DNA from 2 places in the Streptomyces sp. NPDC028928 genome. Region 2 is predicted to be linked to the other one. Evidence: riboswitches for the same ligand, from Rfam matches in the RefSeq annotation. Region 2 holds a riboswitch; the other holds the start of a gene.

Region 1 (10,942 bases), on a different contig from region 2:
GCCATGGGCCCCTACCGTCCGGACCAGGTGTCCACCGGCGCCCAGCCCGACTGGTACATGGGCTTCGCCGAGGGTCTGGTCCGCTACATGCCGGGCTGGGAGATCAACCTCTGGGGTCACACGCTCGTCCTGGGCGTGTTCATCCCGCTGGTGCTCTTCGGTCTCGTCCTGATGGCGATCGCGGTCTACCCGTTCATCGAGTCCTGGATCACCGGCGACAAGCGCGAGCACCACATCCTGGACCGCCCGCGCAACGCCCCGACCCGCACGGCCTTCGGTGTCGCCTGGGTGACCGTGTACATGGTCGGTCTGGTGGGCGGTGGCAACGACCTCTTCGCCACCCACTTCAGCCTGTCGATCAACGCCGTCACCTGGTTCGTCCGGATCGCCTTCTTCGCCGGACCGGTGATCGCGTTCATCGTCACCAAGCGGATCTGCCTCGGCCTGCAGCGGCGCGACCGCGACAAGGTGCTGCACGGTCGCGAGACCGGCATCATCAAGCGGCTGCCGCACGGTGAGTTCATCGAGGTGCACGAGCCGCTCAGCCAGGAGCAGCTGCACACGCTCACCGCGCACGAGCAGTACAAGCCGGCCGAGATCGGTCCGACGGTCGACGAGAACGGTGTCGAGCGCAAGGTGAAGGCCTCGGAGAAGCTGCGCGCGAAGCTCTCCAACGCCTACTACGGCGAGGACAACCAGATCCCGAAGCCGACCGTCGAGGAGTACAAGGAGATCACGAGCGGCCACGGCCACCACTGATCCCCGCGTCGCCACGCCACGCTGAAGGGCCCCGTCCGTAACCCGGACGGGGCCCTTCGCCGTGCCGCCGGCTGGATAGGGTGGGGTACGACGGAGCAGGAACCTGTACGAGGAGCGGCTGATGAGCGCTGTGACCCCCGCTGGAGGCGACACCGCGGCGGGCCGCTCCTGGCCCGCCCTGCTGAACGGCCTGCTGGACGGCCGGGACCTGTCCGCCGACGACACCGCCTGGGCGATGGACCTGATCATGCGCGGGGAGGCGACCGACGCCCAGATCGCCGGGTTCATGGTGGCACTGCGGGCCAAGGGCGAGACGGTCCAGGAGATCACCGGACTCGTCCGGACCATGTACGCGCACGCGAACGTCATCGAGGTGCCCGGACCGGCCGTGGACATCGTCGGCACCGGCGGCGACGGCGCCAAGACGGTGAACATCTCCACCATGTCCTCGATCGTCGTCGCCGGCACGGGCGCGAAGGTCGTCAAGCACGGCAACCGCGCCGCGTCCTCCGCCTCCGGCTCCTCCGACGTCCTGGAGAAGCTCGGGATCAACCTGAACCTGACCCCGCAGCGGGTCGCCGAGGTCGCCGAGGAAGCCGGCATCACCATCTGCTTCGCGGTCCGGTTCCACCCGTCCCTGCGCCATGTGGCCCCGGCCCGCGCCCAGTTGGGCATCCGGACCACCTTCAACGTGCTGGGCCCGCTCACCAACCCGGCCCAGGTGCGGGCGCAGGCCGTCGGGGTGGCGGACCCCCGGATGGCGCCGATCGTCGCCGGTGTCCTCGCCGAGCGGGGCAACTCCGCGCTGGTCTTCCGGGGCGAGGACGGCCTGGACGAGCTGACCGTCACGGCGCCCTCCCGGGTGTGGGTGGTGCGGGACGGCAAGGTGACGGAGGAGACCTTCGACCCGCGGGACGTCGGCATCGGCCTCGTCCCCGTGGACGCCCTGCGCGGCGCCGACGCCTCCTACAACGCGGAGGTCGCCCGGCGGCTGCTGGACGGCGAGATGGGCGCCGTACGGGACGCCGTGCTGCTGAACTCGGCGGCGGCGCTGGTGGCCCTCCAGCCGACGGACGCGCCGCTCGCCGAGCAGCTCCGGGCCGGCATGGCGAAGGCCGCCGAGTCGATCGACTCGGGCGCCGCGAAGCGCACCCTGGACCGCTGGGTGGCCGTCAGCAACGCCTAGCGGGTTTCACCCGTCGTCGTCCCGCGATCCGGACACCGGGTTGCGGGGCGACGATCACATCGCGTACGTTCCTGTACCAGGTCATGAGTGACAGTCATGAGGCCCCGGCCGACTGTCCGGCAACCCTCCGTCCGTGGCGGGGTGCCCCGGGTGAAGACCAGGCCGTGCACAGCAAGGTGTACGGCAAGCGCGGATCCCTCACGAACCCAGGGATCCTGGTCGTCGAGGAGTCTTCCGTGAGCAAGCGAATGCGTTAGGGCCGCAGAGCCCCGCCTCCGCACACCCTTTTCCTTCTTCTTCCTCTTCCTCTCACGGGAGTTCCGCCATGTCCGTCTCCAGCGCTGCCTCCGACCAGACCGTTTGCACCCCTCTGCCCGTTCTGGGGCGAGATGTCACTGTCCCGCTCGTCACCGGCGGCGAAGTCACCTACGCCGCACTCGACTACGCGGCCAGCGCCCCCGCCCTCCAGCGCGTCTGGGACGACGTCGCCGCGTACGCCCCGTACTACGGCAGCGTCCACCGCGGTGCCGGCTACCTCTCCCAGCTCTCCACGGACCTGTTCGAGAACGCGCGGAACACGGTCGCCGACTTCCTCGGCTGCCGGGCCACCGACCAGGTGGTCTTCACCCGCTCCACGACGGACTCCCTCAACCTCCTCGCCCGCGTGATCCCGGCCGACTGCCAGGTCTTCGTCTTCGAGACCGAGCACCACGCCTCCCTGCTGCCCTGGCAGGACGCGCGGGTCACCTACCTCGACGCCCCGCGCACCCCGCAGCAGGCCGTCCAGACGCTGGAGCGGGCCCTCGCCGACCGCGACCCCTACGGCCCGGCCCTGGTCTGCGTCACCGGCGCCTCCAACGTCACCGGCGAGCTGTGGCCGGTGCGGGAACTGGCCGCCGCCGCGCACGCCCACGGCGCCCGCATCGTCCTGGACGCCGCCCAGCTCGCCCCGCACCACCCGGTGTCCGTCACCGACCTCGACGTCGACTGGATCGCCTTCTCCGGCCACAAGCTGTACGCCCCCTTCGGCTCCGGCGTCCTGGCCGGCCGCGCCGACTGGCTCCAGGCGGCCGAGCCGTACCTCGCGGGCGGCGGCGCCAGCCGCAAGGTCACCCGGCGCGAGGACGGGGGAGTGGCCGTCGAGTGGCACGAGACCGCGGCCCGCCACGAGGCCGGCTCCCCGAACGTCATCGGCGCCTACGCCATCGCGTCGGCCTGCAAGGCCCTGACCGAGGCGGGCTGGGACACCCTGGTGGCCCGCGAACAGCAGCTCGTCCGCGCGGTCCGCGAGGGCCTCGCCGAGGTCCCCGAGGTGAAGATCCTCTCCCTCTTCGGCGACGACGCCCCGCGGGTCGGCGTCCTCTCCTTCGTCGTCGAGGGCTGGAACAGCTCCCACTTCGCCGCCGCCCTCTCCGCCGAGTACGGCATCGGCGTCCGCGACGGCCTCTTCTGCGCCCACCCCCTGGTCCGCACCCTCCTCGGCAGCGACCCCCAGACCCAGGGCGAGTGCGGCGCCCCCGACGCGGCACCCGGCGAGAAGTCCCTCAACGCCATCCGCGTCAGCTTCGGCGCCGGCACCCCCGACGAACACGTCGAGCGCTTCGTCAGCGCCGTCAAGGAACTGGTGGCGGAGGGCGCGAAGTGGACGTACAGGACGGAGGACGGCCGCTGCGTGCCGGCGGTGTGATGCGGCGCCCCGCACCCGTCCGACGCTGAGGCGCATATAACCTCCCCCTGACGACACGTTGGACAGGGGGACCCGGAGTGCAGCCGCTGCGCGCAGCAGACCCGCGCCACATCGGCCCGTATACAGTCATGCACAGACTCGGCGCGGGCGGCATGGGCGAGGTCTACCTCGCCGCGTCCCGCACGGGCCTCAGACTCGCGGTGAAGGTGGTGCGGGCCGAGCACGCCGAGGACCGTACCTTCCGCGCCCGCTTCCGCCACGAGGTCCGCGCCGCCCAGACCGTCGGCGGCGCGGGCACGTACACCGCACGGGTCGTGGACGCCGACACCGAGGCCGAACGGCCCTGGATGGCGACGGAGTTCGTGCCGGGCCCCAATCTGCGGGACGCCGTCCTGGACCACGGCGCGCTGCCCGGGCCCGCGGTGCGGATCCTCGCCGCCGCACTCGGCGAGGCGCTGGCCGCCATCCATGCCAAGGGCCTGGTCCACCGGGACCTGAAACCGTCGAACATCCTGCTCGGCCCGGACGGGCCCCGGGTCATCGACTTCGGGATCGTGCGGGCCCTGGAGGCCACCGCGCTGACCCGCACCGGCGCGGTCGTCGGCTCGGTCGGCTACGTCTCTCCGGAGCAGATCCGCAACGGGGGCCAGGTCGGCCCGCCGAGCGACGTCTTCTCCCTCGGCGCGGTCCTCGCCTACGCGGCGGGCGGCCGGGAACCCTTCGGCGAGGGGCAGGACTCGGTGGTCCTGCTGCGCATCCTGACTCGTGACGTCGACCTGTCCGGCGTCCCGGAGGACATCCGTCCGCTGGTGGCGGCCTGCCTGCGCGAGGACCCGCTGGAGCGCCCGGAACCGGCCGAGGTGGTGGCGAGCGCCGGCTTCACCCCGAAGACCCTGCGCACGGCCGTCCGCCCGGACTGGTACGGCCCGGCCGCGCGGCCCCGCCCGACCCCCGACGACCGCCCCAGCGGAGTGGAGTACCTGGCCCCCGCCCCCGCCGCCTCGACCTCCGCCCCCACCAGTTCGCCCGCTCCCACGACCCCGACCCCTGCTTCTGCCGCCTCGGCTCCTGCCTCTGCCGGCTCGACCTCCGCCCCCACCAGTTCCGGCTCGCCCGCTCCCACGACCCCGACCCCTGCCTCCGCCGCCTCGGCTCCTGCTTCTGCCGCCTCGGCTTCTGCTCCCGTCGGCCCGACTCCTGCCTCGGCCGCCTCGGCTTCTGCTTCCGTCGGCCCGACTGCCTCCGCCGCCTCGGCTCCTGCCTCCGTCGGCCCGACTGCCCCCGCCGCCTCGGCTTCTGCTTCCGCCGGCCCGACCCCTGCCTCCGCCGCCTCGGCTCCTGCCTCCGTCGGCGCGATCCCCGCGCCCGTCGGCCGCACCAGTCCCGGTTCACCCGCTCCCGCTCCCGCCCCCGTCCCCGCCTCCGCGACCCCGACACCCGCCCCCGCAGGTCCCACCAGTCCCGGTTCACCCGCTTCCGGCCGCCGCCTCGGGCCCGTCGCCCCCGGCCGCCGTCGTCTGCTGAAGGCCATCGCCGGCGGAGCCGTCGCCGTGGCCGGCGCGGGTGTCGGCGGCTGGCTGCTGGAGCGGGGAGTCGGTACCGAGAGCCTGCACGGCAGCTACCGCTCACCCGAGGGATCGTCCCCCGGCGTGGCGGCGAGCCAGGGCGCGGACCGGCCCGCGGTGCTGCGCTGGAGTTACGACCTCGGCGGCATCGGCGGCCTGGACGGGGCGTGCTGCGCGCTCTCCCCGGACGGCTCCGTCGTCTACGCCGGCACCTCCGGCGGCGTCCTGCACGCGGTCTCCCGGGACGGCTCCAAGCGCTGGAAGGTCCGGCTCGGCGACGACGTCTCCACCCCCGTGGCCACCCGGGACGCCGTGTACTGCGTGGTCGGGTTCGACGCCGACGACGAGCGCAGGCTGACCGCGGTGAGCCCGTCCGGCAGCCCGCTGTGGACCCGCACCCTCGGTGACCGGGGGTACGCCGTCCCCGTCCTGCTCGGCTCGGACGTGCTCGTCTCCGTCGGCGGCACGGACGCGGGCGGGCTGCGCCGCTACGCCTCTGACGGCAGCGAGAAGTGGACCGCCAGGACCCCGGCCGGCCCCACCGGCACGCCGATCGTCGCGGGCGAGGTGATCTACACCGGCAGCTACGGCGACGCCCTGCTGGCGCTGGACGCGCGGGACGGTTCACGCAAGTGGCAGGTGTCCGCGGGCACCGACGTCACGGCCGTCGCCCTCGCGGGCACCACCCTGTTCGCGGACTCCGCCGCCGAACGCCAGGGCCTGCGCGTCTCGGACGGCCGGCGTCTGTGGCGCAGGGAGGCCGACACGGGTTCGTTGAGCGCGGGCAGCCGCGCACTGGCCGTCGGCGCGGAACAGGGCACCGTGTACGCCGTGCGGGCGGCCGACGGCTCCCGCGCCTGGGCGTACGACATCAAAGGGAGCACGGCCGAGCCGCGGGCGGTCGTGGCCGGCGAGACCGTGTACGTCCGCGCGGGTGACCGGGTCTGGGCGCTGGACCTGGGCGGGAAGAAGCGCTGGAGCGCGGCCCTCGGCCGTGCCGCGGGCGACGACCAGCACACCCCGCTCGTCCACGCCGGCCGCCTCTACGTCCCCTCCGGCACCGGCATCGCGGCGGTGCAGATCAGCGGCCAGGGGGTGTCTTCCCCCTAGTTGTCGAGGCCGATCGCGAAGGCGGCCTCCAGGTCGTGCTGGGAGTAGGTGCGGAAGGCGACGTGCGTGTCCGTGGCCTCCACGCCGGGGATCTTGCTGATCCGGCCCGGGATGACCTCGGCGAGGTCCTCGTGCTGGCGGACCCGGACCATGGCGATCAGGTCGTAGGTGCCGGTGACCGAGAAGACCTCGCTGACGCTGTCGAGCGCGGCGATCCGCTCCGCGATCTCGGGGATCCGGTCCACGCTGGTCTTGATCAGGACGATCGCGGTGATCACGGCTGTTTCTCTCCCTCGGTGACCGGAGCTGGGGCGGCCTTCACTCTAGTCCCACGGCCGTACCGCACCCACGCGTAACCGAACCCGAGACCGAACCCCACCAGGTGTGCCAGATACGCCACCCCGGGCCCGTCCGAGGCCTGCCCCGCCGCCAGCCACTGCAGGGCCGCCCAGAGCGGCAGCACCACCCACGCGGGGAAGCGCAGCGGCAGGAAGAACAGGAACGGGAGGAGACTGGTCACGCGCGCGTGGGGGAACAGGTAGAGGAACGCCCCGAGGACCGCCGAGACCGCCCCGGAGGCGCCCACCAGCGACTGCTCGGACGTGGCGTTGGCCGCCGCGTACCCCAGCAGCGCGAGGTAGCCGCAGCCCACGTAGAAGAGGGTGAACTCCACCCGGCCCATCCGCTCCTCGGTCATCGCCCCGAAGACGAAGAGGAAGAGCATGTTGCCGAGCAGGTGCACCCAGCTGCCGTGCACGAACAGCGCGGTGGCCGGGGTGAGCGCCGCCCCGGCGGGTCCGTCGAACAGCTCGGCCGGGACCACGCCCCAGTGCCGGAAGTACGTCCGCTGCGCGGCGAGCAGCGCGTCCCCGGAGCCGTGTCCGGGGACCAGCCCGGAGGCCGGGCCGAGCGCGAAGATCAGGGTGCACAGGGCGATGAGGCCGTACGTCATCGGGGCCGAGGTGCCCCGGACCGCTCCGAGTGTCCTGCCGGCCGCCCTGCTCCAGGTGCTGATCATGACTACAGAGCATGACGTAACGGGACGCAAGCTGACAGACCGCCTCGCCGCCGTGAACGGACGGGCGGCGAGTCCCCGGCAGGCCGTAGGGTTACGAGCCACACGCGTCGGGGGACGGCGCGGACCGACACGAGAAGGAAGAGAACAGTCACCATGACGGTTCCCCTGCCGACGGCCACGACACGATGGCGCTGCACCCTGTGCGGCAACCTCACCCGGTTCGACGTCACCCGCTCGTCGAAGGTCGTCGAGTACGTCCACCTCGACCTGGCCGGTGAGCCGAAGGTGGAGGAGCGCGAGGTGGTCAGTGAGACCATCGAATCGGTGCGCTGCCGCTGGTGCAACGCGGTGGACCAGGTGGAACTCGTGGACAGGCCGGGCGCCGGCTCCTGAGCGGAGCGGCCCCCGGAGAGGCTTTTTCCGGTATTGGGGTGTGACGGATGGTGGAGACCGCAGGCGGGGGGCCGGGCGACGGCACCGCTGAGGTGCTTGACCGTCCGCTGCCCGACGGCGTGCGCCGGCGCGTCGTCCAGATCGTGTCGGACGGCTTCGGCGGGCTGACCGTGGCGGAACTGCCCGCCCAGCTGAGGCAGTACGCCCGGTTCGCCCCCAATCGCCGGGCGAAGTTCGCCGGGAACGCGATGGCGGCGGCGCTGGAGACCGATCCGCTGTTCCGGCAGCGGATCGGGGAGAAGTTCAGAGAGGCCCAGCCGGAACTCTCCGGCGCCCTCGACTCCGGCTCCCCGCCCCCGGCCGCGGACCCGCTCGACGTGGCGGCTGCGGCCTACGTACTGCGCCCGGCGGGCTGGGTGAAGCTGGTCACCGCGGCCGGCGAGGAGGCCCAGCGCGCGGACGCCGAGCGCGCCGACGAGGAGAGCCGGGCCGAACTGGAGCGGCTGCGGGCGGAGCTGGCGCAGGCCCGGGAGCACACCCGCGCCGAGACCGAACGTCTGCGCACGGAGCTGGAGTCGGCCCGGAAGGAAGCGGAATCGCTTCACCGGAAGCTGCGTGCCGCGCTCAGTGACGTCAAGCGGGGCGAGGCCGCGCTGCGCAAGGCGCAGGGCGAGATGGACGCCGTGCGCACCGAGGCGCAGGCCCAGGTGTCGGCCGCGGAGAGCGAGGCCCGCCGGCTCAAGTCCCGCCTGGGCGAGGCCGAGGCCGCGCTGGAGGCCACCCGCCGTGCCGCGCGTGAGGGCCGCAGCGTGGAGGACATGCGGGTACGGCTGCTGCTCGACACCCTGCTGGACGCGACCCAGGGTCTCAGGCGTGAACTCGCCCTGCCCCCGGTGTCGGTGCGTCCGGCCGAGACGGTGGACGCGGTCGAACCGGGCCGGATGACACCGAAGGACATCGCCGCCCGCGCGCTGTCCGAGGACGATCCGGCCATCCTCGATCAGCTGCTGGCGCTGCCGCAGGCGCATCTGGTCGTCGACGGCTACAACGTGACCAAGACCGGCTATCCGCAGATGCCGCTGGAGAAGCAGCGGCTGAGGCTGCTGGGCCAGCTGTCGGCGCTCGCCGCGCAGACCGGGGCCGAGGTGACGTGTGTCTTCGACGGCGCCGAACTCGCCGCGCCGGTGCTGCTCGCGCCGCCGCGCGGGGTGCGGGTGCTGTTCTCCAAGCCGGGCGTGACGGCCGACGAGCTGATCCGTCAACTGGTGCGCGCGGAGCCGCCGGGACGTCCGGTCATCGTCGCCTCCACCGACCGGGAGGTCGCCGACGGGGTCGCGAGGGCGGGTGCCCGACCGGTGGCCTCTGCGGTACTTCTGAAGCGACTGTCCTGAAGGTCCAACGGGCGTAGGCAATGCCCGAATTGGCCGCTTCCTCACGCAGCGCAGTGTCAGTCACGCATCACTGCATGTGAGTTGTGTGCAAAGAATGCATTGCGTGACGGGAATTTTTGGTGTGAGGATTTGAATGATCACAACTACATCACTAGGGTCTGGGCTCGAACCTCCGAACGGGTGATCACTCACAAGAAGGAGTTCGTCCTCCGTGGCGTCCCACCGTCGACCCAAGCAGCCGAGCCGCACCCGTGTGACCGTGCTCACCACCGCTGCCGCAGCTGCCGTCGCGCTCAGCGCCAACGCCGCCAACGCCGCGCCGAGCGAGAAGCTCAGCAAGGACGAGGTCAAGGCCAAGGTCGACAAGCTCTACGAGCAGGCCGAGCAGGCGACCGAGAAGTACAACGGCGCCAAGGAGAAGCAGCAGAAGCTGCAGAAGGAAATCTCCACGATCCAGGACAACGTCGCCCGCGGCCAGGAGGAGCTGAACAAGCTGCGCGACGGCCTGGGTTCGCTGGCCACCGCCCAGTACCGCTCCGGCGGCATCGACGCCTCGGTCCAGCTCTTCCTCTCCTCCGACCCGGACGACTACCTCGACAAGGCGTCCACGCTCGACCAGTTGAGCAGCCAGCAGGTCGACGCGCTGAAGAAGATCCAGGACAAACAGCGCGAACTCGCCCAGGAGCGGGCCGAGGCCACCGAGAAACTCAAGGACCTCTCCGCCACCCGCACCGAACTGGGCAACAAGAAGAAGGAAGTCCAGAGCAAGCTCGCCGAGGCGCAGAAGCTCCTGAACACCCTCACCGCCAAGGAGAAGGCGGAACTCGCCGAGAAGGAGCAGCGCGCCAACCGCTCCTCCACCGAGCGCGTGGACCTCGGCGACGCCCCGCCGGCCTCCAACCGCGCCCAGGCGGCCTTCGCCGCCGCCCAGACCCGGCTCGGCTCGCCCTACGTCTACGGCGCCACCGGCCCCTCCTCCTTCGACTGCTCGGGCCTGACCTCCTGGGCCTACGCCCAGGCCGGCGTCTCCATCCCGCGCACCTCCGAGGCGCAGTCGCAGATCGGTACGAGGATCACTTCGGTCAACGACTTGAAGGTCGGCGACCTGGTCTTCTTCTTCAACGACCTGCACCACGTCGGCCTCTACGCGGGCAACGGCCAGGTCCTGCACGCCCCGCGCACCGGCACGGTGGTTCGTTACGAGTCCATGAGTACGATCGGCGGCCCGTTCATGTGGGGCGTCCGGGTCTGACCCACGGCACCCCGCGGACACGGCACACGGGGCCGGTACACGGACCGACACACGGACACGGTGGCGCCCGAACGGGCGAATCCCCGGGACCCGAACTGACTCCACGCCCCGCCGGTGACCTGCGTCAGCGGCGGGGCGTCAGTCTGCGTTGACTCCGAGGTCTTTGGTCCGGGCCGGTCCGCACGGCTACTGTCTGCCGCGTTTCCCCGGCGCCGGGGCCTCCCCGTCCCCAGGCGCCGGGGCAACGGTCTTCGTCCGCCAGCAGAAGGACTGCCGTGGGGTCCCATCGCCGCCTTGCACCGTCCGGATTCGACCGGGGCGCCCTCGCCCTGTGCGTGCTGTCGGCCGCGGCCGCGCTCGGCGCCGTACCGGCGCAGGCCGCGCCGGGCGCCGACACCCGGGCCGAGGTGGACCGCCTGTACGAGGAGGCCGAGAAGGCGACCCAGGCCTACGACAAGGCCGACGAGCGCGCCGGCCTGCTGCGCCGGGAGGTCCGCGACACACAGGACCACATCGCCCGGCAGCAGCAGCGCGTCAACGAGCTGCGCGAGCAGCTCGGTTCACTGGCGGGCGCCCAGTAC
Region 2 (10,942 bases):
AAGTCCATGTCACCGCCCGGCATGCCGCCGCCGGCCGGCGCGGCGGCCTTCTCCGGCTTGTCGGCGATGACGGCCTCGGTGGTGAGGAACAGCGCGGCGATGGAGGCGGCGTTCTGCAGCGCGGAACGGGTCACCTTCGCCGGGTCGATGATGCCCTCGGCGACCAGGTCGACGTACTCGCCGGTCGCGGCGTTCAGGCCGTGGCCCGGGGTGAGGTTGCGGACCTTCTCCACCACGACGCCGCCCTCGAGGCCGGCGTTGACGGCGATCTGCTTCAGCGGGGCCTCCAGGGCGATGCGCACGGCGTTGGCGCCGGTCGCCTCGTCACCCTCCAGCTCCAGCTTCTCGAAGACCTGGGAGGCCTGCAGCAGGGCCACGCCACCACCGGCGACGATGCCCTCCTCGACGGCCGCCTTCGCGTTGCGGACGGCGTCCTCGATGCGGTGCTTGCGCTCCTTCAGCTCGACCTCGGTCGCGGCACCGGCCTTGATGACGGCCACGCCGCCCGCGAGCTTGGCCAGGCGCTCCTGGAGCTTCTCGCGGTCGTAGTCGGAGTCGCTGTTCTCGATCTCGGCGCGGATCTGGTTCACGCGGCCGTTGACCTGCTCGGAGGAGCCGGCACCGTCGACGATGGTGGTCTCGTCCTTGGTGATGACGACCTTGCGGGCGCGGCCCAGGAGGTCCAGGGTCGCGTTCTCCAGCTTGAGGCCGACCTCCTCGGAGATGACCTCGCCGCCCGTGAGGATGGCGATGTCGCCGAGCATGGCCTTGCGGCGGTCGCCGAAGCCCGGGGCCTTGACGGCGACGGACTTGAAGGTGCCGCGGATCTTGTTGACGACCAGGGTCGACAGGGCCTCGCCCTCGACGTCCTCGGCGATGATCAGCAGCGGCTTGCCCGACTGCATGACCTTCTCCAGGAGCGGGAGCAGGTCCTTGACCGAGGAGATCTTGGAGTTGGCGATGAGGATGTACGGGTCCTCGAGCACCGCCTCCATGCGCTCCATGTCGGTCGCGAAGTAGGCGGAGATGTAGCCCTTGTCGAAGCGCATGCCCTCGGTGAGCTCGAGCTCCAGGCCGAAGGTGTTGCTCTCCTCGACGGTGATGACGCCTTCCTTGCCGACCTTGTCCATGGCCTCGGCGATCAGCTCGCCGATCTGGGTGTCGGCGGCGGAGATGGACGCGGTGGAGGCGATCTGCTCCTTGGTCTCGACGTCCTTCGCCTGCTCCAGCAGGGCGGCGGAGACGGCCTCGACGGCCTTCTCGATGCCGCGCTTCAGGGCCATCGGGTTGGCGCCGGCGGCGACGTTGCGCAGGCCTTCCTTGACCAGGGCCTGGGCGAGCACGGTCGCGGTGGTCGTACCGTCACCGGCGACGTCGTCCGTCTTCTTGGCGACTTCCTTGACCAGCTCGGCGCCGATCTTCTCGTACGGGTCCTCGAGCTCGATCTCCTTGGCGATGGAGACACCATCGTTGGTGATCGTGGGGGCGCCCCACTTCTTCTCGAGGACGACGTTGCGGCCCTTGGGGCCGAGCGTCACCTTCACGGCGTCCGCGAGCTGGTTCATGCCGCGCTCGAGGCCGCGCCGCGCCTCCTCGTCGAACGCGATGATCTTGGCCATGTGAAGTGGTCCCTCCAGGACTGGGGGTGATTCCTTCGGACCGCGCCCGCGCCCGCGACGGACGGCTCGCCGGCCTCGTGGTTCCTTGCCCCACCTGGCCCGCGGGCCTCACCGACCCGGTCCTTCACTGTCACTCTCACCTTCAGAGTGCTAACGCCAATGATTAGCACTCGGCATGGTCGAGTGCAAGCGCCTAGGGGGGTACGGCGCCCCCGTCAGCCGCCCGCGAACAGAGGCGTCCGGGGACGGCGAAGGGCCCGCACCCTCTGCGAGGTGCGGGCCCTTCGTACAAGAAACGTTCAGGCGGTGACGCGAACCATGTCGGCCTGCGGGCCCTTCTGGCCCTGCGAGATCTCGAACTCGACCCGCTGGCCCTCTTCCAGGGTGCGGTAGCCGTCCATCTGAATCGCGCTGTAGTGGACGAAGACGTCCGCACCACCGTCGACCGCGATGAAGCCGTACCCCTTCTCCGCGTTGAACCACTTGACGGTGCCCTGAGCCATGCCTAACTCCCCTATTACTGGCCCTTGCACAGATCCACACTTCGCGGACCCGGGTCAGACCTCACCCCCCATTGGTCGGGGGCGTGCGCCGGAACGCGTCGACCGCGGCTGAATGTATCTGTCCAACTGCCGTCTGCAACAGGTCAATCGGACGAGAATTCTGGACGCGAGCGGTCCGGAATCTGGGGAGAATTCACCCGAATTCGGGGCAAGTCGGGCCCCATAAAAGCCGCAAAAGCCACAGAGAACCCCCACACTTTGGCTACTTCTTGTCGGGGCGCGCGGCATGTTTCCAGGGCCCGTGACTCGAAGGTCCAGCCCGTGTTCCCCAACTCTACCGCGCTCAATCACACAGAATTGCCCCCTCCGCTTCTCTCACGGAGGGGGCAATCCGATGAACAGCCGGTAATCGGCGTTACCGACGGTAATGAGCGGACATATGGACGGGCTCAGCCGCCCGCGACCGCCGGAATGATCGACACGCCGGCGCCGTCGGGCGTCGCCGTCTCCAGGCCCTGCTCGAAACGGACGTCGTCGTCGTTGACGTACACGTTCACGAACCGGCGCAGCTTGCCCTGGTCGTCCAGCACGCGCGCGGCGATGCCCGTGTGGTTCTTCTCCAGGTCGGCGATGACCTCGGCGAGCGTCGCGCCCTCGGCGGCGACCTCGGCCTGCCCGCCGGTGTAGGTGCGCAGGATGGTGGGGATGCGAACGGTCACGCTCATGCGGTGAGACCTCCGGTCGGGTTCACGGGTACGGCGGGGCAGCGCCCCAGGGGCTCGGGGCTGTGGTGAGTGTGCGGCTGCCGCCGCGCGGGCGCGACCGGCCACCACCGGTACGCGGGCCCGGTTCGGCCTTCCGGCGGAGCGCCTGTCATGCGAGGCCGGCCTCTCGGAAGGAGTCCAGGGTCGGGCGGATGGTGGCGGTGAGGCCGGTCCCGGCCACCGCGTCCAGGGTCTTCAGGCCGTCGCCGGTGTTGAGGACGACCGTAGTCTTCGCCGGGTCCAGCAGGCCCTCCTTGAGCAGCTTGCGGGTGACGCCGACGGTCACGCCGCCGGCGGTCTCCGCGAAGATGCCCTCCGTGCGGGCCAGCAGCTTGATGGCGTCCACGACCTCCTCGTCCGTCACGTCCTCCACGGCACCGCCGGTGCGGCGGGCGATGTCCAGGACGTACGGACCGTCGGCCGGGTTGCCGATGGCCAGGGACTTGGCGATGGTGTTCGGCTTCTGCGGGCGGACCACGTCGTGGCCGGCCTTGAAGGCGGTCGACACCGGGGAGCAGCCCTCGGCCTGCGCCCCGAAGATCTTGTACGGCTTGTCCTCGACCAGGCCGAGCTTGATCAGCTCCTGCAGACCCTTGTCGATCTTGGTGAGCTGGGAGCCGGAAGCGATCGGGACCACGATCTGGTCCGGGAGCCGCCAGCCGAGCTGCTCGCAGATCTCGTACGCCAGGGTCTTGGAGCCCTCCGCGTAGTACGGCCGCAGGTTGACGTTGACGAAGCCCCAGCCCTCGCCGGCCGGGTCGCCGATCAGTTCGGAGCAGAAGCGGTTGACGTCGTCGTAGTTGCCCTCGATGCCGACCAGCTCGCCGCCGTAGACCGCGGCCATGACGACCTTGCCCTGCTCCAGGTCGTGCGGGATGAACACGCAGGACCGGAAGCCGGCCCGGGCGGCGGCGGCGCCGACGGCACCGGCCAGGTTGCCGGTGGAGGAGCAGGAGAGGGTGGTGAAGCCGAAGGCGCGGGCGGCCTCCAGGGCCTGGGCGACGACCCGGTCCTTGAAGGAGTGGGTCGGGTTGCCGGAGTCGTCCTTCACGTACAGCCCGCCGGTCACGCCCAGCTCGCCCGCCAGGTTGTCGGCCTTGACGAGCTTGGTCCAGCCGGGGTTCAGGTTGGGCTTGTCGGCGACGTCCGCGGGCACCGGCAGCAGCGGCGCGTACCGCCAGATGTTCGCGGGACCGGCCTCGATGCGACGGCGCAGTTCCTCGGTGTCGTAGGCGGAGAAGTCGTAGGCGATCTCGAGTGGGCCGAAGCACTCCTCGCAGGCGAAGACCGGGCCGAGCGGCACGCGGTGACCGCACTCGCGACAGCTCAGTGCCGCGGCGGGGCCGAGGTCGACGGTGGATTCGCTGGAGGTGGCAACTGTCTGCACAGCCATGTGAGGCGAGGCCCTTTCTCCTCATCTTCCTCACGACGCATCTCGCCGTGAGACGGATTTGGCACCTTCCCTAGCCGGGAGCCTCGCTTGGAAGACGAGAATCGGCTGGAGGGTTGCCGGGGCTTCATCGGGCCGTGTCCCTCTGCCCCTCTGGATGAGCGGTATGCGGTTGTGGACGCCGGTCGACCCCCGACATGCGATGGTCATCGGCGTTGTTCAAGACTGTAACCGAAGGCCAGGACAGTTGAGATAGTCGTCCGAACCGCGAGATGGATCACACGGTGACGTGTGGTCGTGACAGTGAGGAGCCGCCGACCGTGCTGGAAGAAGTCGAGCGCTGGCTGAGCACCCGCTCCTGGTCCGTGGCCGACCGCCCGCTGCACCAGGTCCTGGCCGCCAAGCAGCGCACGGGCCAGACGATCAGCGTCGTCCTGCCCGCCCTCAACGAGGAGGAGACCGTCGGCGACATCGTCGCGGTCATCCGGCACGACCTCGTGGAGCAGGCGCCGCTCGTCGACGAGATCGTGGTCGTCGACTCCGGCTCCACCGACCGCACGGCCCAGGTCGCCGCGCGCGCCGGCGCCCGGGTCGTCCACCGCGACGACATCCTGCCCCGCATCCCGGCCGTCCCCGGCAAGGGTGAGGTGCTGTGGCGCTCGCTGCTGGTGACCAGCGGGGACATCGTCTGTTTCATCGACGCGGACCTGAAGGAGTTCTCCTCCGACTTCGTCACCGGGATCGTCGGCCCGCTGCTGACCGACCCGGACGTCGACCTGGTCAAGGGCATGTACGACCGCCCGCTCGCCGGCAGTGCGGGGCAGGGCGGCCGGGTCACCGAACTCATGGCCCGCCCGCTGCTGAACATGCACTGGCCGCAGCTGGCCGGGTTCGTGCAGCCGCTGGGCGGCGAGTACGCGGCCCGCCGCTCCCTGCTGGAGCAGCTGCCGTTCCCCGTCGGCTACGGCGTGGAGCTGGGCATGCTGGTGGACGCGCTGCACCTGGTGGGCCTGGACGCGCTGGCCCAGGTCGACGTGGGCGTGCGCAAGCACCGGCACCAGGACGGGCAGGCGCTCGGCCGGATGGCGGCGGCGATCTACCGCACGGCCCAGCTGCGGCTCGCACGCGGGCACCTCGTCCGGCCCTCCCTCACCCAGTTCGAGCGGGGCGAGGACGGGTTCGAGCCACGCACCTACTCGGTGGACACCGAGGAACGGCCGCCCATGGTGGAGATCGCGGAGTACGCCGAGCGGAAGGTGGCGTGAACAGGCCGTATACGGTCGCCCCGCCGGGCGGGCGGCACGTTTGAGTGTTTCCGGGCCGGGCTAGGTTGAGGCGTATGGCTTCCACGCGTGGTGCTGTCGACAAGGCTCAGGTGCTGGTCGCGTCGAATCGCGGCCCGGTCTCCTATCAGGTGGGCGAGGACGGTGCGCTGCACGCCAGGCGAGGCGGCGGCGGACTGGTCTCGGGACTGTCCGCCATCGGGTCGGACGCCGGCTCGGTGTGGGTGTGCGCCGCGCTCGGCGACGGCGACCGGGCGGCGGTGCGGCGCGCCGATGGCGGGCTGCTGCCGGCCGAGGACACCGGCGGGCAGCGGGTGCGGATGCTCGACATCGACGCGACCGTGCACGCCGAGGCGTACAACGGGATCGCCAACTCGGTGCTGTGGTTCGTCCACCACATGCTGTACCAGACCCCGCTGGAGCCGGTCTTCGACGCGGAGTTCCGGCGGCAGTGGGGGTCGTACGAGGCGTACAACCGGGCGTTCGCCGAGGCGCTGGCCGAGGAGGCGGCCGAGGGCGCGGCGGTGCTGATCCAGGACTACCACCTGGCCCTCGCCCCCCGGATGCTCCGCCGGCTCCGTCCCGACCTGCGCATCGGCCACTTCTCGCACACCCCGTGGGCACCGCCGGACTACTTCCGTGTGCTGCCCGACGACATCGCGGCCGAGCTGCTCGGCGGGATCCTCGGCGCGGACCGGGCGGCGTTCCTCACCCGGCGGTGGGCGGACGCGTTCACCGACTGCTGTCACGCGGTGCTCGGGCCCGGCATCCCGTCCGGCACCCGGATCGGGGTGCACGGGCTCGGCGCGGACGCCGACTTCCTGCGCGAGCGGGCGCACCGGCCGGACGTGGACGAGCGGATGGCGGCGCTGCGGGAGGAGATCGGGGAGGGCCGCCGGACGATCGTCCGGGTGGACCGCACCGAGCTGTCCAAGAACATCGTGCGCGGGCTGCTGGCGTACGAGCAGCTGCTGGAGGACCACCCCGAGTGGCGGGAGAAGGTCGTCCACGTGGCCTTCGCCTACCCGTCCCGGCAGGACCTCGCCGTGTACCGCGAGTACACCGCCGAGGTGCGACGGGTCGCGGACGAGATCAACGAGCGGTACGGCACGGCGGGCTGGACGCCCGTCGTGCTGCACGTGAAGGACGACTTCGCCCGCTCCCTGGCCGCGTACCGGCTGGCCGACGTGGCGCTGGTGAACCCCATCCGCGACGGCATGAACCTGGTCGCCAAGGAGGTCCCGGTCGTCTCCGACGCGGGCTGCGCGCTGGTGCTGTCGCGGGAGGCGGGGGCGTACGAGGAGCTGGGCGAGGACGCGTTCACGGTGAACCCGTACGACATCGCGGGGACGGCGCGGGCCCTGCACGAGGCGCTGACCCTGCCGGCCGGCGAACGGGCGGAACGCTCGAAGCGGCTGGCGGCCGCGGCGACCGCGCTGCCGCCGGCGCGGTGGTTCCTGGACCAGCTGGACGCGCTGACCGATCAGCCGAGCTGAGCGGTCAGCCGAGCTGAGCGGCCAGCGTCCTGAGCAGCTCCACGACCCCCTCCGGGCCGTTCACCACCAGGTCGGCGCGTTCCGCCAGTTCGGTGACCTCGGTGCTGCCGCTGCAGACCAGCAGGCCGGGGGTGCCGTCGGCGCGGAGTTCCTCGACGGCGGCGAAGGCGGGCAGGTCGCCGAGGTCGTCGCCGGCGTAGACGACGCAGCCGGCCTGGAGGGTGCGGGCGTGGTCGAGGAGGGCCACGCCCTTGTCCATCCCGGGCGGGCGCAGCTCCAGGACCATGCGGCCGGGCTCCACGATCAGGCCGTGCCGGCCGGCGAGGTCGGCGAGGGGGGCGCGCAGGGCCTCGAACGCGGCCTGCGGGTCGGCGGCGCGGCGGGTGTGCACCGCGAGCGCCCGGCCCTTCTCCTCGATCCAGGTGCCCTCGCCGGCGCCGGCGCGCCGGAGCAGTCCGGGCAGCTCGGCGCGGACGGCGGCGACGCCGGGGTGCGGGGGCGGCGCGGTGACGGTGCCGGTGGCCGCGTCCCAGCGTTCGGCGCCGTAGTGGCCGAGGACGGTGAGGTGCTCCAGGCCGGGGACGCCGGCGAAGCCGCCGTAGCGGACCGCGACCTCGGGCGGGCGGCCGGTGATCACGGCGACGGAGGCCACCTCGGGCGCGAGCGCGGCCAGCGCGGGTACGGCGCCGGGGTGCGCGCGGGCCTGCTCGGGGTCGGCGACGATCGGGGCGAGCGTGCCGTCGAAGTCGAGACCTACGAGGGCGGTGCGGGGCTTGGCCAGCAGTGCGGCGAGTCCGTCCCGGCCGGCTCGGGTGCGCGGGGTCGGCAGCGGGTGCCGGGGGTCCGTGGTGTGGGTGCCCATACGGCGACCCTATCCACGAGGCACCCGGTCCACTCCTCAGCGCTCGGCGCGGCGGGCCTCTCTCATGCGGCGGAGGCGGTTGACCGTGACCGGGTCGTGGGCCAGGGCCCGCTCGTCGTCCAGCAGGGCGTTGAGGAGCTGGTAGTAGCGGACGGGGGACAGGTCGAGTTCCTCGCGGATGGCCCGTTCCTTCGCGCCGGGGCCGGGGAAGGCCCGGCGCTCCAGCGCAAGGATCGCTTTTTCGCGGGTGCCCAGTTCCATGCCCGCCACCGTAGCGGCGGGCACGGACAACGGGCCTAGGGGGTTTCCCCCTAGTTCGCGTTGCTGCTGTCGGCCGCCGTGGCCGCCGACTGCAGGCGGGTCAGCACGCCGGCGGGGCTGCCGCCGGGGGCGACGGCCTGGCCGATGTCCTGCTTGACGGAGGCGCTGACCGCCGCCCAGGAGGTCTTGCCGACGGGGTACAGCTCGGAGGTGGGCAGCTGCTCCAGGAAGGGGTGCAGGGCCTTGTCGGTGGACGCGTTCGACGCGGCCATCGTGTTGGAGGCGGAGCCGGTGACCGGCAGCAGCCCGTACGTGCGGGAGAAGTCGAGGACGTTCTTCTCGGTGTAGACGAAGTCGAGGAAGTCGCCGATCTGGTCGGCGTGCCCGTTCTGCTTGAAGCCCATCATCCAGTCGGCGACGCCCATGGACGCCCTGGCCTTGCCGGTGCGGCCCGGCATCGGCACCATGCCGAACTTCACGCCCTTCTTGGACGCCTGCTGGATCAGGGTGGGGTGCCCGTTGAGCATGCCGACCTGGCCGTCGGCGAACGCGGCGAAGGCGTCCGCGCGGTTGAGCTTGCCGGGTGCGACCGGGCCGGTCAGGCCCTTGCCGACCAGCTCGTCCTTGAGCCAGGTGAAGGTCTCCACGTTCGCCGCGGAGTCGATGGTGTAGGTGCCGATCTCGTCGGTGTAGCCGCTGCCGCCGCCGAGCAGCCACTGCATGGTCTCCGCCTGGGCCTCCTCGGGCCCGAGCGGCAGGGCGTACGGGTACTTCACGCCCTTGTCCTTGAGCGCCTTCGCGTCGGCGGCGAGGTCGTCCCAGCTGGCGGGCGGGGTGATGCCGGCCTTGGCGAACAGGGTCTTGTTGTAGAAGAGCACGCGGGTGGAGGCGGCGAAGGGGATGCCGTACTGCGTGTGCTTCCACTCGCCGGCGTCGGAGAGCTGGGAGAGGAAGTCGGCCTGGGTGCGGATGGAGAGCAGGTCCGAGGCCGGGTAGAGCTTGCCCGCGGCGGCGTAGTCGGCGTAGGCGCCGATCTGGGCCATGTCGGGGGCGTGGCCGGCGTCGACCATCTCCTTGACCTTGCGGTCGACGTCGTTCCAGGAGTAGACGCTGACCTCGACCTTCACGCCCGAGTGCTGCTTCTCGTACTCCTTGACCAGGGCGTCCCAGTACTTCTTGGAGCTGTTCGCGGCCGAGTCGCCGTAGTCGGCCGCGACCAGTCTGAGGGTCACGTCGGAGGAGCCCGTGCTCCCGCAGCCGCCGAGGACCGCCGTCATGCCCAGTGCGGACACCACCGCGATCGTTCCTGCCGTACGCCGACGCACGCTCAAAGCCCCAACCCTGCTGTCTGACCGTTCAATATGTGGACACATAAGGTCTACACCACGTGAGTGGACTAGACCTCTCCCGGGTAGGAGGGTCACACTAGGCCCCGTGGTGAGACATGTCATCGCCCTCGACGTGGGCGGTACCGGGATGAAGGCCGCCCTCGTCGGCGACGACGGTGCGCTGCTCCACCGCGCCCGCCGCGCCACCGGCCGCGCACGCGGCCCCGAGGCCGTGCTCGCGGGCATCCTCGACTTCGCCGCCGAGCTGCACGCCCACGGCGTCGAGCAGTACGGCGAGAGCGCCGGCGCGGCCGGCATCGCGGTCCCCGGCATCGTCGACGAGCGGACCGGCACCGCCGTCTACGCGGCCAACCTCGGCTGGCGGGACGTACCCCTGCGCTCCCTCCTCGCCGACCGGCTCGGGGTGCCCGTCGCCCTCGGCCACGACGTGCGCACCGGCGGCCTCGCGGAGGGCCGGATCGGCGCGGGCCGCGGCGCGGACCGGTTCCTGTTCGTGCCGCTGGGCACCGGGATCGCCGGCGCCATCGGCATCGACGGGCGGGTGGAGGCCGGCGCGCACGGGTTCGCGGGCGAGATCGGCCACATCGTCGTACGCCCCGGAGGCGCCCCCTGCCCCTGCGGGCAGCGCGGCTGTCTGGAACGGTACGCCTCCGCGTCCGCCGTCAGCGAGGCCTGGGCGGCGGCCTGCGCAGACCCGGACGCGGACGCGGCGGACTGCGCCAGGGCCGTCGCGTCCGGCGACCCGGACGCCGTCCGGGTCTGGCGGGAGGCGGTGGACGCGCTCGCCGACGGACTGGTCACCGCGCTCACCCTGCTGGACCCCCGCACACTGATCATCGGTGGCGGGCTGGCCGAGGCGGGGGAAGTGTTGTTCCAGCCGCTGCGGGACGCCGTCCGGCGACGGGTCACCTTCCAGAAACTGCCGGCCATCGTCCCCGCCGCCCTCGGCGACACGGCCGGCTGCCTGGGCGCGGGGCTGCTCGCCCGGGATCTCCTCGACACCCCTGACCCCTCGGAGGTAACCGCCTGATGGCTTCCAGCTTGGTTCTCGCAGGTGCCCGGGTGGTCCTGCCCAGCGGCGTGGTGGACGACGGACGCGTGGTCGTCCAGGGTACGAAGATCGCGGCCACGGCCGCCGAAGACGCGAAGGACGCCGTGGGTGCCGGGACCCTCGACGTCTCCGGCCACTGGCTGGTCCCCGGCTTCGTCGACATCCACAACCACGGCGGAGGCGGAGCCTCCTTCTCCGGTACCGCCGAGGGCATCCTCACCGCCCTCCGCACGCACCGCGCGCACGGCACCACCACCCTCGTCGCCTCCACCGTCACCGACGAGATGGACCTGCTGGTCCGCCAGGCCGGCCTGCTCAGTGAGCTGGCCGAGCAGGGCGACATCGCGGGCATCCACTTCGAGGG

Evidence for each region. Region 2 has a riboswitch for S-adenosylmethionine ahead of thrC (threonine synthase). Riboswitches for the same ligand answer to the same signal wherever they lie in the genome.
Region 1: linked by a shared signal. The riboswitch ahead of ACZ4U1_RS32515 (aminotransferase class V-fold PLP-dependent enzyme) and the one ahead of thrC (threonine synthase) in region 2 are both predicted to bind S-adenosylmethionine.

The regions. Positions count from the first base shown of each region.
Region 1 is NZ_JBVHVI010000015.1:231,232-242,173, forward strand. It holds gene qcrB (cytochrome bc1 complex cytochrome b subunit) at 1-759, shown strand, start outside; gene trpD (anthranilate phosphoribosyltransferase) at 881-1,945, shown strand; SAM riboswitch class IV at 2,025-2,141, shown strand; gene ACZ4U1_RS32515 (aminotransferase class V-fold PLP-dependent enzyme) at 2,271-3,632, shown strand; gene ACZ4U1_RS32520 (serine/threonine-protein kinase) at 3,761-6,307, shown strand; gene ACZ4U1_RS32525 (Lrp/AsnC family transcriptional regulator) at 6,304-6,585, opposite strand; gene ACZ4U1_RS32530 (rhomboid family intramembrane serine protease) at 6,582-7,325, opposite strand; gene ACZ4U1_RS32535 (hypothetical protein) at 7,479-7,718, shown strand; gene ACZ4U1_RS32540 (NYN domain-containing protein) at 7,766-9,109, shown strand; gene ACZ4U1_RS32545 (C40 family peptidase) at 9,321-10,361, shown strand; gene ACZ4U1_RS32550 (C40 family peptidase) at 10,637-10,942, shown strand, end outside.
Region 2 is NZ_JBVHVI010000003.1:116,049-126,990, reverse strand. It holds gene groL (chaperonin GroEL) at 1-1,619, opposite strand, end outside; gene ACZ4U1_RS09630 (cold-shock protein) at 1,919-2,122, opposite strand; gene ACZ4U1_RS09625 (MoaD/ThiS family protein) at 2,572-2,847, opposite strand; gene thrC (threonine synthase) at 2,996-4,279, opposite strand; SAM riboswitch class I at 4,298-4,440, opposite strand; gene ACZ4U1_RS09615 (glucosyl-3-phosphoglycerate synthase) at 4,597-5,541, shown strand; gene ACZ4U1_RS09610 (alpha,alpha-trehalose-phosphate synthase (UDP-forming)) at 5,616-7,055, shown strand; gene otsB (trehalose-phosphatase) at 7,060-7,917, opposite strand; gene ACZ4U1_RS09600 (DUF3263 domain-containing protein) at 7,954-8,178, opposite strand; gene ACZ4U1_RS09595 (ABC transporter substrate-binding protein) at 8,229-9,503, opposite strand; gene ACZ4U1_RS09590 (ROK family protein) at 9,616-10,557, shown strand; gene nagA (N-acetylglucosamine-6-phosphate deacetylase) at 10,557-10,942, shown strand, end outside.